Regions from separate parts of the Serratia sp. Res13-Sevr-LER1-36-b genome, predicted to be linked through region 2. Evidence: predicted binding sites of a transcription regulator. Region 2 holds the regulator's gene; the other holds the start of a gene.

Region 1 (7,271 bases), on a different contig from region 2:
CGTACCGGGATCGTGTTGGATGTCAGATTAAGTAAGGCAGCCATGCCCTCTTGAATCTCCCGACCTTTGCCTTCCATGGCGGAGAAGGTTCCTACAGCCCCTCCCAGGCTGACAGTAAAAGCCTCTGACGTGGCATTGGAGAGCCTGCTTTTGATGCGCTGAAGTTCAGCAAACCATGACGCGACCTTAAAGCCAAAAGTGATTGGCAGGGCGTGCTGCCCATGAGTTCTTCCCGCCTGGGTGTAGCTCTTTGATTTTAAAGCCAGTGCGGAAAAAGAGAGCAATGCCTTTTCCAGATAACCGGTGATGAGCTTATGGCTGGCACGAAGCTGTAAAGACGCAGCCGTATCAAAGATGTTTTGAGTCGTGGCCCCCCAGTGAATATAGCCTGCAGCTTGTTTGCCACAGACACGTTCAAACTCTCTCAAGACAGGTACGAACGGGTGGCAAGTTTCCCGGATCCCTTGCTTGATAGCGTCAATGTTCAGCAAATCTGCGTTAGCGGATTGAGTAATTTTTTGCGCACACTCTTCGGGGATGATCCCCAGTTTTGCCTGTGCTTGAGCAAGAGCCGCTTCGACATCTAGCCATGCTTGTATAGTTTTAACATCAGACCACAGTTCAACAGCTTGGGGATTGAACCAGTGACCTGTGATGCATGATTCGAACATACCCGTATTCATAACATACCTCTCATTACATTTTGGTTATGTATGTATTCCTTTTTTGATTATTGGTGTGAAAAAGCAGCGTAGTCAACCGGTAACTGCCGTTTTATTGCGTTTTATTGCTTTTGAGATCGTTATCACATGTTTTATTTGTTATGTGATCATATCATAAAGGTAATGATAGTTGTCGGGTGCTACTTCATGCAAAGGTGAGTCATCATGCAAAGGGTAATGTTGAATCAAGCTAAAACGATGTTGTTTATTATCATGGGGTTAATAGCGCTGGGCGCGTTGAAGCACCTGTTCGGTGACAAGCCCTTTATTCTTGCTATCACCTTTCTGGTGATTGTGTTGGTTTGCGCTGGCATCGCGAAGAAATACTATGCTCAAGCTGTGATTTTAACCGGGGGCATTATTCTCTTGATAGCAACGGTCATTGCCTTTCCTGATGTCAGTATTACCAAGGCAGCGTCTGGTTCCAAATTCATTGATATTTTCGTTGAAATAAAAGTGCTTTTTTCCGATAGTATTTCCAAGCTTGGCTTGATTATTATGGTTATTGCCGGCTTTTCAAGATACATGAACGATATTGGCGCGTCGGCAAAACTGGTCGGGGTTTGTATTAAGCCCCTCAAGAGAATCAATGCGAAGTACGTACTTTTAGGCTGTTGTTATATCCTGATGCAGGTTTTAGCCTTGTTTATTTCAAGCCCTTCAGGGTTGGCTCTCTTGATGCTCACAACGCTATATCCGGTTTTACGTTCTATTGGATGTTCAAAAGCGGCTGTAGCCTCAGTGATTGCCTCTGGCATATGTATTGACTATGGGCCATCCGCTACCGGGAGCGTGCTGATTTCCGAACTCACTGGATATGACCTGTTTTCATTCTTTGTGGATAAGCAGGTTCCTATTGTTGCCATCCTCTTCGTTGTCATCGGGATATCTCATATGGTGATGCAGGCATACTGGGACAGAAAAGAAGCTGTAAATGAAGATGATAACGAAAATCATGCCAAGGACGCTGACATTTCCAAGCATGTTCCGACGTACTATGCTCTGCTGCCTGTCGTTCCAATGATCATTCTCTTCGTTTTCTCCAGTCTGGTGGAGGAGTATCTCCCCTCTTATTTGCAAATTAAAATTGATGTGGTTTCGGCGATTATTTTATCGTTCTTTATTGCTTTCCTGATTGATTCAATCAGAACCTTCGACCTCAAGAAATCAACTGATAAGGTGCTTGGGCTATTCGATCAGATGGGGCAGTCTTTTATTACCGTGGTCTCTATTCTGCTTTGTGCTCAGGTTTTGGTGGCGGGGATTATAAAAATTGGCTTTATTGATACGCTGTTTGGCTTTATTCCTAATGAGGGTCACTATGCCACGGTCATCGTCGTTCTGTTTAGTTTATTGATTTTCTGTGGCTCAGTGATCATGGGGACCGGGACGGTGTTTAATGCCTTTGCTCCTCTTAGTGCTGAAGTGGCGAAAGGTGCGGGTATTTCGGTGTTTAAGATGTTGGTGCCGCTGCATTTTTCAGCCAGTTTAGGACGGAGCTTTTCGCCAATTTCAGGCGTTATTATCGCCGTGTCTGGCTTCGTAGGGGTCACGCCGTTCCAGATAATCAAAAGAAACTGTGTGCAATTAACCATTGCCTATGTCCTGATGATGGTGCTTTCTCTGTCCTATTTGTGAGTGAATAAGGCTGGGGGGCAGATCATCAAACTCAATCATAGGCATCATTGGCGATAGTTGAAATCACAACTACCTTTTAACCAGGGCGTTTAAGAGGGGTATGTGATGATGGCAGACCAGTTTATTGGCAGTTGGGCGCTGGTTTCTTCCATATTCAAAGGGGAGGATGGGGCTATACATCACCCTTTGGGCGAGCAGGTGTTGGGGCGGCTCAACTATGAGGCCAACGGCACCATGGCAGCGCAGCTCTATAGCGCAACGCGGCCAAGGTTTGCCTCGGAGGATTTGGCGCAGGGCTGCGATCGAGAGATCCGCCCTGCCTTTGTGAATATGCTTTGTTACTTTGGCCGCTATCGGATTGATGAAGGTAAACAGTGCGTCATTCATCGGGTCGAGGGCTGTTCGTTCCCCAACTGGCTGGGTAGCCAGCAGATCCGCTTCTACAGTTTCACTGACGATAAACTCACATTACGCACCGTACCGTTGCAGCTGGATAACCGCGTGCAGATTGGCGAATTGGTGTGGCAACGGCTCCAGGCCGCTGAGGGAGAAAAATCATGATTATCGTGCATCATCTGAATAACTCGCGTTCGCAGCGCATCTTGTGGTTCCTGGAGGAGCTCGGTGTTCCCTATCAGGTTCTGCGTTATCAACGTGATAAGACCACCATGTTGGCACCGCCCGAGTTGAAAAAGATCCACCCGTTGGGTAAATCGCCGGTAGTAGTAGACGGCGATCTGACGCTGGCGGAGTCGGGCGCCATTATAGAATATCTGCAGGAGGCCTATGATGCACAAGGGTTATTCACTCCCACGGATTTCCACGCTCGCCAGGAGTATCGCTATTGGCTGCACTATGCAGAAGGGTCGTTGATGCCGCTGCTGGTAATGAAACTGGTGTTTAGCCGTTTAGGACACCCGCCAATCCCATGGGTGATACGCCCGGTTGCCGGGGCGATCGGCAAAGGGGTACAGAAAGAGTATCTGGATAAGCAGATTGCCACGCATCGCGATTATCTGGAGCAACACTTGAATAAAAGCACCTGGTTTGTAGGCAATGAATTCAGCGCTGCGGATATCCAGATGAGTTTCCCGGTGGAGGCGTTAGCAGGGCGAGGCGGGTTGGACGGGTGCCCGAAACTGCAAGGCTATCTGCAACGCATTCACGCGCGTCCTGCGTATCAGCGGGCTCTGGAACAGGGTGGGCCGTTTAGCGTACTGGGTTGAAGGCTTGAACTATACTCGATAGGGTCACTTTCATAGGAGGTAGCCCATGGCTACGCAAATTTTTGTTAACCTGCCCGTCAGCAATTTGCCCGCTTCTATCGAGTTCTTCCGACAACTGGGGTTTATCTTCAACCCGCAGTTTACCGATGATACTGCCGCCTGCATGGTCGTGAGTGAGAGTATTTACGTGATGTTGCTGACTCACGAGAAATTCCAGCTATTTACCCCCAATCCTGTCAGTGATGCCAACAAAGCGACGGAAGTGCTGATTTGCCTGTCGCAACCCAGCCGTGCTGCGGTAGATGCGTTGGTACGCAAAGCCATTGCCGCTGGCGGCAATACCTATAATCAGCCACAGGATTACGGCGCTATGTATGGCCATGGCTTCCAGGATTTGGATGGTCATATCTGGGAGTTGATGTACATGGATGAGCAGGCGATGCAATCGCAATAATCTTTTCCGCCCCAAGCTGTCGGGGCGATCTCTCCTCTTCAGGTCGTAATGTGATAAACCTCACTTCTTCAACAATGAGCGATCCCAATACGTTTTCGCATAAATTGTCGCGATCTTTAGTTGATCAGACGGCATAGAAGGCTAGATAATCGTTTGCCTTGAAAATCCCACCCGGTAGCGTTTGGGATTTTTGGGGATAAGACCATCATAAATCACCCGCTGCATGCGATGAGAGTTAAACGTTTGCCTTTTACACGGCGTCTGTTGCCGCGTTCCTGAAGGGTAAGGAAGCGAACGTGACGGAAACGGTTTCGTAATGACCATGCATCAGTGGGATAACAAGCCATTTCATCCAGGCTGGCAGCAATGAAAAACAGGGGACAGCAACATGTCGAATTCTCAAGCAAATAACGCCGTGACACCCAAAGGCGGGCTTGATGCGTATTTTAAACTTACAGCACGGGGTACCAACGTGCGTCAGGAAGTGGTGGCAGGGTTAACCACCTTCCTGGCGATGGTCTACTCGGTGATCGTGGTTCCCAGCATGCTGGGTAAAGCCGGTTTCCCACCGACTGCGGTATTCGTTGCCACCTGCCTGGTTGCCGGGTTGGGGTCGTTGCTGATGGGCCTGTGGGCCAACCTGCCGATGGCGATTGGTTGTGCCATTTCACTGACGGCGTTCACCGCCTTTAGCCTGGTGCTGGGTCAGCAGATCAGCATTCCCGTGGCGCTGGGCGCGGTATTCCTGATGGGGATCCTGTTTACCATCATCTCGATTACCGGTATCCGTTCCTGGATCCTGCGTAACCTGCCAATGGGAGTGGCGCATGGCACCGGTATTGGTATCGGCCTGTTCCTGCTGTTGATCGCGGCTAACGGTGTCGGCCTGGTGGTGAAAAATCCGCTGGATGGCTTGCCGGTCGCGCTGGGGGCATTTACCTCGTTTCCAGTGGTGATGACGTTAATCGGGTTGGCGGTGATCTTCGGCCTGGAAAAACTGCGTGTGCCAGGCGGCATCTTGCTGGTCATTATTGCCATTTCGGTTATCGGTCTGATTTTTGATCCTGCGGTGAAATATCAAGGGCTATTTGCCATGCCTAGCCTGGCGGGGCCAGATGGTAAATCGCTGATCTTCAGCCTGGATATCATGGGGGCGTTACAACCGGTGGTGCTGCCGAGCGTATTGGCATTGGTAATGACTGCGGTGTTCGACGCCACGGGCACCATCCGTGCGGTCGCTGGGCAGGCCAATCTGCTGGATAAAGATGGCCAGATCATTAACGGTGGCAAAGCGCTGACTTCTGACTCCCTGAGCAGCATCTTCTCCGGATTGGTTGGGGCTGCACCTGCCGCGGTTTATATCGAATCTGCTGCAGGTACGGCGGCAGGCGGTAAAACCGGTCTGACGGCCACCGTGGTCGGGCTGTTGTTCCTGCTGATCCTGTTCCTGTCGCCGCTGTCCTACCTGGTGCCAGTGTACGCCACCGCTCCTGCGCTGATGTACGTTGGCCTGCTGATGTTGAGCAACGTCACCAAGCTGGATTTCGACGACTTTGTCGACGCCATGGCCGGTTTGCTGTGCGCGGTGTTTATCGTGCTGACCTGTAACATCGTGACTGGCATCATGCTGGGCTTCAGCTCGCTGGTGATTGGCCGCGTGTTCTCTGGTGAATGGCGCAGGCTGAACATCGGTACCGTGTTAATCGCGGTTGCGCTGGTGGCATTCTATGCGGGTGGTTGGGCAATTTAAGCTTTCCTTCTACGGGGCCATCCTTTGGCCCCGTTGTTCATTTCCTTCAGACTATTCTCCCTATTTGCTGCGACGTGTTTTGAAAGGCACAACAAGCTTTATAACTGAGAAAAAAAGTGATCTACTATTCGGACACTATTACCCGCGCGCTTTGGTGATCTGAACTTAAGAGTCTAAGGAAAGCATGGAAATATTTTTTACAATCCTCATCTTGATCCTGGTGGTCTCCCTGTCTGGGGTGGTAACACGCATGTTGCCGTTCCAGATCCCGTTACCCTTGATGCAAATTGCCATTGGGGCCCTGTTAGCCTGGCCGAATTTCGGGCTGCACGTTGATTTTGACCCTGAACTGTTTTTAGTGCTGTTTATTCCGCCATTGCTGTTTGCCGATGGTTGGAAAACACCGACACGCGAATTCCTGCACCACGGGCGTGAAATACTGGGGCTGGCATTGGTGCTGGTGTTGATCACCGTTGTCGGCGTTGGGTACCTCATTTACATGATGGTACCGGGTATTCCGTTGGTTGCTGCGTTTGCGCTGGCGGCGGTGTTGTCACCTACCGATGCCGTTGCACTGGGTGGTATTGTTGGCAAAGGGCGCATTCCCAGAAGCATCATGAGTGTGCTGGAAGGCGAGGCGTTGATGAATGACGCTTCCGGCCTGGTATCGTTAAAATTTGCCATCGCGGTGGCGATGGGCACCATGGTGTTCACCGTCGGTGGTGCCTCCATGGAGTTTCTGAAGGTGGCGATCGGTGGTCTGCTCGCCGGTGTGGCGGTGACCTGGACCTACAGTAAATCGCTGCGCGTGATGAGCCGTTGGAGCGGAGACGATCCGGCCACGCAGATTGTGTTGCTGCTGCTGTTGCCTTTTGCCTCCTATCTGATTGCCGAACATATCGGCGTGTCAGGCATTCTGGCTGCCGTCGCGGCGGGGATGACCATCAGCCAGTCTGGCGTGATCCGTAACGCACCACTGGCCATGCGTTTGCGCGCTAACAGCGTCTGGGCGATGCTGGAGTTCGTGTTCAACGGCATGGTGTTCATCATGTTGGGGCTGCAACTGCCGGGGATCCTGGAAACCTCGATTGTGCAGGCTGAACTGGATCCCACTATCGAGACCTGGTATCTGTTCACCGACGTGGCGATTATCTACGCCGCGCTGCTGGTGCTGCGTTTCAGCTGGTTGTGGGTGATGAAAAAGGCCAGCAATCGCTTTATGAAAAAGCGCCCTCTACAGTTTGGCGATTACAGCATACGTGAGTTGTGGGTCGCTTCTTTCGCTGGCGTACGTGGGGCGATTACGCTGGCCGGTGTGCTCTCTATCCCGCTGTTACTTAGCGATGGCACCGCCTTCCCGGCGCGCTATCAGCTGGTGTTTATCGCCGCCGGGGTGATCTTGCTGTCACTGATCGTTGGCGTACTGGCGTTGCCGTTATTGCTGCGCGGGGTGCATGTCGCAGACAAGAGCGCCAGCAAGA
Region 2 (7,271 bases):
CCCGTTCGCCACCTTTGATACCGCTGCGCTTAGTGGGCTGGTATTGGGGCAGACGGTGCTGGCCAAAGCCTGTATTGCCGCTGGCATGCCGTTTGACAGCAGCCAGGCGCACTCAGCACTTTATGATACCCAGCAAACCGCCCAGCTGTTCTGTGAACTGGTCAACCGCTGGAAACGTCTCGGTGGCTGGCCGATTGCCAACGTTGAATCGCAATAGCTTGCAGGCAAACTGACAGACATAAAAAAATCGGGCGGCACTGTTAAAGGTGCCGCCCGATTTTATTTGGAAAACCCTGTGCCATTAAGGCTGCTGGTCTTCCTGATCTTTATACTTCTCTGCCGTTTCTTTGATCAACGGCTGCAGTTCACCACGCTGGTACATCTCGATGATGATATCGCAGCCGCCAACCAGTTCGCCATCGACCCACAGCTGCGGGAAAGTTGGCCAGTTGGCGTACTTTGGCAGCTCGGCGCGGATGTCCGGGTTTTGCAGAATATCAACATAGGCAAAACGTTCGCCACAGGCTGAAAGCGCCTGCACGGCCTGAGCGGAGAAACCGCAGCTTGGCAATTTCGGTGAGCCTTTCATATACAGCAGGATCGGGTTGGCAGAAATTTGCTGCTGAATTTTTTCAATCGTCGTCATTATTGCTTCCTCAAGCCACATCATGGCTACAACATGCATCACACTGGCTATTGTAGCGGCAGGACCGGTGCCAAAAAACGCCATCTTTTGCAGGGACATTCTCTGATTGCCTCAGCAAAAGCGGCCGTCACAACGAACCGGTTAAAACATGGCCCCAGAATAACATTTTTAATCGGGACGTTTCACTATTATATTTGCGCTGCTCAATCCCGGAGAGCAATAAGCCAACCACATGATCTTTGTCGTTTTTTTAGGCACCAGGCGTTTGATTTTGCAACAATAAAAATGCCATTAACGTTTTCTCACAATATGGATTAGTATTTATGAGATCCACGCTGTTTTATAGGGTGAATTTCGGGAATACTGTGACTCATTCGATTTCTGTTTCGGAGCCAAGGTTGGTAACGTCGATATGCGGTTAATTATTACACTTTTTGTGCTGCTATTTACGCAGCTCTTCTTCAATTTGGCGCACGCTGCGCCACAGGCACGTGTTTCTGCCGAGCAGCGCAAGAGTCACGTTAATGAAGCACGGCCAGACGACCGCAAGAAAAAGAAAGCGGAGAAAGCCAATAAAAAAGTGAAGGCAGCCACCCCTCCGAAAACGCTAAAAACCAAACCAGCAACCTTAAAGACCGCCAAAAAAACCACCAGCGTTAAAACCAAAAGCCAGGTAACCAAAACGGCCAAGCTCAAAGTGACTCCGCCTAAAAAAGGCTATAAAAAAGGCTATGGTCGCCATCGTGAAGAAGGCAAAGCTACGGCAAAACTGGCAGGCCGCGAAAAACCGTTGAAACTTTCCGCCGCCCATAAAAAACGTTATCAGCACGCCAAGCAAACCGCCATGGCCAAGCTGATGGGGCAAATGGGTAAACCCTACCGCTGGGGTGGATCTTCACCTGGTACAGGATTCGACTGCAGTGGGCTGATTTATTACGCGTACAAAGACGTCGTGAAAATCAAAATGCCGCGTACCGCCAACGAAATGTACCACCTGCGTGATGCAGCGCCGATCAAACGTAATGAGCTGGAGAAAGGCGATCTGGTGTTCTTCCGCATCAACAACCGTGGCACCGCCGATCACGTTGGCGTCTATCTTGGTAACGGTAAGTTCATCCAGTCACCGCGCACCGGTGAAGAAATTCGCATCAGTCAGTTGGATAACGACTATTGGCAGAACCATTACATTGGCGCCCGCCGCGTAGTGACCCCGACCACCATTCGTTGACCTAGCACGGCTGAGCCAGCTGCTCAGCCGTGCCTTACTCCCCCAAAAATCAAAAACCGCTGCGACTTTAATCAATCAGCCACTTGGCACACTTTGGATGTTCTTTTCGCTCGGAAAGTTGTTAAGATTAATAACCATAACAAAAGTGGTGCAATTGCGTTTTTTCGCCCTCGGCCCCACGGCCCAAAGCGTCGGAGAGGCGTATTGTCTATAAAAGGAGAAAGCAATGTCGTTTGAATTACCTGCATTACCGTATGAGAAAAACGCTCTCGAACCGCACATTTCCGCAGAAACGCTGGAATACCACTATGGCAAGCACCATAACACCTATGTGGTTAACCTGAACAATCTGGTGAAAGGCAGCGAGTTCGAAGGCAAATCCCTGGTCGAGATCGTCAAGACCTCCACCGGCGGCGTGTTCAACAACGCCGCTCAGGTCTGGAACCACACCTTCTATTGGCACTGCTTATCACCGCAAGGTGGTGGCGAGCCAACGGGCGCAGTGGCAGAGGCCATCAATAAGTCATTCGGCTCCTTCGCCGCCTTTAAAGAGCAGTTCACCGATGCCGCCGTGAAAAACTTCGGCGCGGGCTGGACCTGGCTGGTGAAAAAAGCGGACGGTAGTCTGGCGATCGTCAGCACCTCGAATGCGGCAACCCCGCTGACCGGCGCAGACGTTCCGCTATTGACCGTTGACGTGTGGGAACATGCTTACTATATCGACTACCGCAATGCGCGACCAAAGTACCTGGAAAACTTCTGGGCGTTGGTGAACTGGGCGTTCGTGGCAGAAAACCTGGCTTAACGGCGGGTGGCTAGCTAATAATAAGGCGCAGCATCAAGCTGCGCCTTTGTTTTTCTGCTGCGGATCAGTTCAATGCGGCAATAAAACTGAAAGCAATAATCATTGCCAAAGCACCCACGGTGGTGAGTAATGACATCTTCAAATTGGTATCCATATACAACTCCCTCTCAGATTGGCTTTTCCAGAGCATAAGCCACACAGTTTATACGTCAAATCATTTTCCCACAGTCCGTGATTAAAATCTTGTTTTGATTTCCCCGCTGATAATTACCGATTAGCTCTTCCACTTTTCTTCAATTTGCGACAAAATCCGCAGTTCACTACTGCGTACCGATAAACTGCCCCTCCCTGTTCAAGCGATTTACGACTTCAGCACTAAAAACTCAGTTTTCGCTTATCTGGGGAAGGATCTACGTAGGCAAACGATTAACATCATACTTACATGCTGTAACATGTGGGTTTAGGAGTCATTTTTTACATGGCAACGATTAAAGATGTGGCCAAACGCGCTGGCGTTTCTACCACTACCGTATCGCACGTTATCAATAAAACGCGTTTCGTCGCCGAAGATACCAAAACGGCCGTTTGGGCCGCCATCAAAGAGCTGCACTATTCACCCAGCGCCGTAGCCCGCAGTCTCAAGGTCAATCACACCAAATCGATCGGTTTGCTCGCCACCTCGAGCGAGGCCCCCTATTTTGCCGAAGTGATCGAAGCGGTTGAAAACAGCTGTTACAGCAAAGGCTATACCCTGATCTTGTGTAACTCGCACAATAATCTGGATAAACAGCAAGCCTATCTGGCGATGTTGGCGCAAAAGCGCGTCGATGGCCTGCTGGTGATGTGCTCAGAATATCCAGATCAGCTACTGGGCATGCTGGAAGATTACCGTAATATTCCCATGGTAGTGATGGATTGGGGTACCGCGCGCGGAGACTTCACCGATACCATTATCGACAATGCCTTCGAGGGCGGTTACCTGGCAGGCCGCTACCTGATCGAACGTGGCCACCGGGACATCGGTGCCATTCCTGGTCAACTGGCGCGTAATACCGGTGGAGGTCGCCACCAGGGCTTTCTGAAGGCCATGAAGGAAGCCAACATCGAAGTGCGCGAAGAATGGGTCGTGCAGGGGGATTTCGAGCCTGAATCTGGCTACAAAGCCATGCATCAGATCCTGTCGCAAAAGCATCGCCCAACCGCCGTTTTCTGTGGCGGCGATATTATGGCCATGGGGGCGATTTGCGCCGCCGATGAGCTGGGGTTGCGTGTACCGCAGGATATCTCGGTTATTGGTTACGACAACGTGCGTAATGCCCGCTACTTCACTCCCGCTCTGACCACCATTCACCAGCCTAAAGAGCGCCTGGGCGAGATGGCCTTTACCATGCTGTTAGATCGCATCATCAGCAAGCGTGAAGAGTCGCAGGTGATTGAAGTGCATCCAAAACTTATTGAGCGTCGCTCCGTGGCAGATGGTCCTTTTGTCGATTACCGCCGCTAAGTCCTATTTCTTAACCCATATTTCTCCGTAGGGGCGCCGCAATATGCCGCGCCCGATTAATCACCCGGCCCCTCTTCACTGAGCCATTCCTGATTCAGCGTTTCGCTGTCGCCAAGATAGTCCAACAGCCAGGCCATGGCCGGAGACTGGGCGTTTTGCTGCCAGGTCAGGCAGCAGGCGCTGGGCGGGAAAGGCTCATGCAGTGGTAACACCACCAGTTCGCCACTTTGTACCAACGGCAATACTCGATGCGCGGGCACCATGCCCACACACAGCCCGGCACGCAAACAATCTACCGCCGAAACCCAGTCCGGCACGGTCAGCCGCCGCTGGTTGTCCAGCGACCAGGTCACCCGCTTGGGTAAATTGCGCGAAGTATCCTCCAACAGCAACGAGGGATAAGGCCGTAGTTGATCGTCGCGCAGCTTTCCTTGCAAGGCGGCGAGCGGATGTTTAGCATGTACTACGCAGAGCCAATTCATAAAACCCATATCGCGAAAGGCAAAACCGCCGCCGACCGGCACCGCCCGCGTTGCACCAATGGCCATCTCAGCGCGACCATCGACCAGTGCATCCCACACGCCGTTGAATACTTCAGGCTGCACTATCAGTTCTACGTCGGGGAAATGGCGATAAAAATCCAGCACCAGTTGGCGGCTGCGCTGAGGTTTGACGATCAGATCGACCGCAATCCGCAATTGCCCGCGCCAACCGTTGGCCACCTGCTGACACTGTCGTCGGGTATCGAGCATTTTTTTGATAACAACCCGTGCTTCTTTAACAAACAGCGCCCCCGCTGGCGTGAGTTCCACATCGCGGTGACGGCGTTCAAACAGCGGCACCGCCAGCCATTGCTCCAGTTGGCGCACCGTATAGCTCACCGCCGAGGGAACGCGATGCAATTCCTGCGCCGCTGCGCTGAAACTACCGGTTCGCGCCACCGCATCTACCACATCGAGTGAATATTCAGACCACATAACTTTGCCTTCAAATTTTTTAACAGCACCTTGCAAATATTACCGTTTCACAAGCAGAGATCCAGCCGTATACACTTGCCGGCGCTTCAAAACCTGCGACAACATAATTTTAACGAGAAATAGCAATGCGAAATTTTGGATTTATGTTCTACCTGGCCGGCCTAAGTATGTTGGGCTATCTGGCTACCGATATGTACCTGCCCGCCTTTGGGGCCATGCAGCAGGATCTGCAAATCTCCGCTGGGGCGATCAGCGCCAGCCTGAGTATCTTCCTGGCAGGCTTTGCCTTCGCCCAGTTGCTGTGGGGGCCGCTGTCTGACCGCATTGGCCGTAAGCCCGTGTTATTGATTGGCCTGGCACTGTTCGCCGTCGGCTGTCTAGGTATGCTGTGGGTCGAAAACGTGGCACAACTGTGGTCACTGCGCTTTATCCAAGCCATTGGCGTGTGTTCCGCCGCCGTCACCTGGCAGGCGATCGTGGTTGATCGTTACCGCGATGGCAAAGCCAACCGCGTTTTCGCCTCCATTATGCCGCTGGTCGCACTCTCTCCGGCGCTGGCCCCGCTGCTAGGCGCCTGGTTGCTCAACCATATGGGATGGCGGGCCATCTTCGCCGTGCTGTTGGGGATTACCGCCCTGCTGCTGATCCCCACCTTACTGCTGAAAGACCGTAGCAGACTGGTACCTTCCGCCGATAAAAAGCCCAGCCTTGGCTTTATGCAGATCTTGAAATCCCCGGTCTTCAGCGGCAACGTGATGGTTTTTGCCGCCTGTTCTGCCGGCTTCTTCGCCTGGCTGACGGGCTCACCCTTTATCCTCGGCGATATGGGGTATAGCCCTAACGATATTGGCCTAAGCTATGTGCCACAAACGCTGGCTTTCTTATTGGGGGGTTACAGCTGCCGTAGCGCCTTAAATCGCATTTCTGGCAAAACCTTGTTGCCATGGCTGCTGGTAGCTTATGGCATCAGCATGGTAGCACTGTATCTGATTGCCACCCTGAGCGAACCGACGTTGACCACACTGTTGATCCCGTTCTGCTTTATGGCATTAGTTAACGGTGCCAGCTATCCTATTTTAGTGGCCAATGCGTTGATGCCCTTCCCCAACAACAGCGGCAAAGCCGCTGCGCTGCAAAACACGCTACAGCTGGGATTATGTTTTATCGCCAGCCTGTTGGTTTCGGCATTTATCGCCCAACCGCTGTTAGCCACGGTTACCGTAATGGTTGCTACCGTATTTTTAGCAGCCTTGGGCTATCTGATGCAGCGTGGGAAAGGAACGGATGAAACGCAGGTAACACGGCAGGAGCGTGTCGACTCCGTGTCATAATTATCTCTGTAAATAGTCACTTAATGAAAATTCTTGCCGAGCGCGATTTGCAGTTGAGTCTACGCCTCGGCAAGCCTATACTCAAAAACGACCTTTTAGAATAACAGTTATACTAAGCTCTTATTGCAGCAACTGCTGCGTACGTGGATGGCATCACACTTTATTTAAGGTTGCATTTACCCGCGTCCTTTGACGCAGGGAGTCTCTTAAATTTCCTCTGTTCAAGTCGAATTTCAGACACCACGGTGAATTTTTACCGTAGGTATACGTATGTCCCTGTAGAAATTGGCTACATTAAATTCTGCAGGATCATAAGTCAGAAGAAGGTGATGGAGAAGCTATGAGTTCATCGTGTATAGAAGATCTGAGCATCCAGGATAACCATTGGTATCGTATCGCTCATGAAATGCTTAGCATGGCCGGTATTGAAATCAATGGTTCACGCCCTTTCGATATTCAGATCAATAATCCCAATTTCTTTAAACGCGTACTGCAAGACGGCTCTCTGGGGCTGGGCGAAAGCTATATGGACGGTTGGTGGGAGTGCGAACGGCTGGACATATTTTTTCAGCGGGTTGTCGCAGCTGGCCTGGAAAAGAAACTGCCCCACCACCTGAAGGATATCTTGCGTATTGCCGCCGCCCGCCTGACCAATCTGCAATCCCAAAAACGCGCCTGGATCGTTGGCAAGGAGCATTACGACCTGGGTAACGATTTGTTTACCCAGATGCTGGATCCCTATATGCAATATTCCTGCGGCTATTGGCAACAGGCCACGAC

Evidence for each region. Region 2 encodes PurR, which represses purine synthesis genes. Its sites were predicted from a motif close to CANGCAAACGTTTGCNTG; they were not measured.
Region 1: the regulator PurR is predicted to act here: its motif matches at 4,273-4,290, upstream of IMQ33_RS13925 (NCS2 family permease).

The regions. Positions count from the first base shown of each region.
Region 1 covers NZ_JADACK010000019.1:131,792-139,062, reverse strand. The annotation lists gene IMQ33_RS13950 (adenylosuccinate lyase family protein) at 1-683, opposite strand, end outside; gene dcuC (C4-dicarboxylate transporter DcuC) at 888-2,360, shown strand; gene IMQ33_RS13940 (lipocalin-like domain-containing protein) at 2,466-2,921, shown strand; gene IMQ33_RS13935 (glutathione S-transferase family protein) at 2,918-3,586, shown strand; gene IMQ33_RS13930 (VOC family protein) at 3,633-4,040, shown strand; gene IMQ33_RS13925 (NCS2 family permease) at 4,429-5,790, shown strand; gene IMQ33_RS13920 (Na+/H+ antiporter) at 5,975-7,271, shown strand, end outside.
Region 2 covers NZ_JADACK010000005.1:723,644-730,914, reverse strand. The annotation lists gene rnt (ribonuclease T) at 1-217, shown strand, start outside; gene IMQ33_RS04440 (Grx4 family monothiol glutaredoxin) at 302-649, opposite strand; gene IMQ33_RS04435 (C40 family peptidase) at 1,059-1,874, shown strand; gene sodB (superoxide dismutase [Fe]) at 2,101-2,679, shown strand; gene IMQ33_RS04425 (YnhF family membrane protein) at 2,744-2,833, opposite strand; gene purR (HTH-type transcriptional repressor PurR) at 3,158-4,183, shown strand; gene punR (DNA-binding transcriptional activator PunR) at 4,240-5,160, opposite strand; gene punC (purine nucleoside transporter PunC) at 5,286-6,491, shown strand; gene cfa (cyclopropane fatty acyl phospholipid synthase) at 6,832-7,271, shown strand, end outside.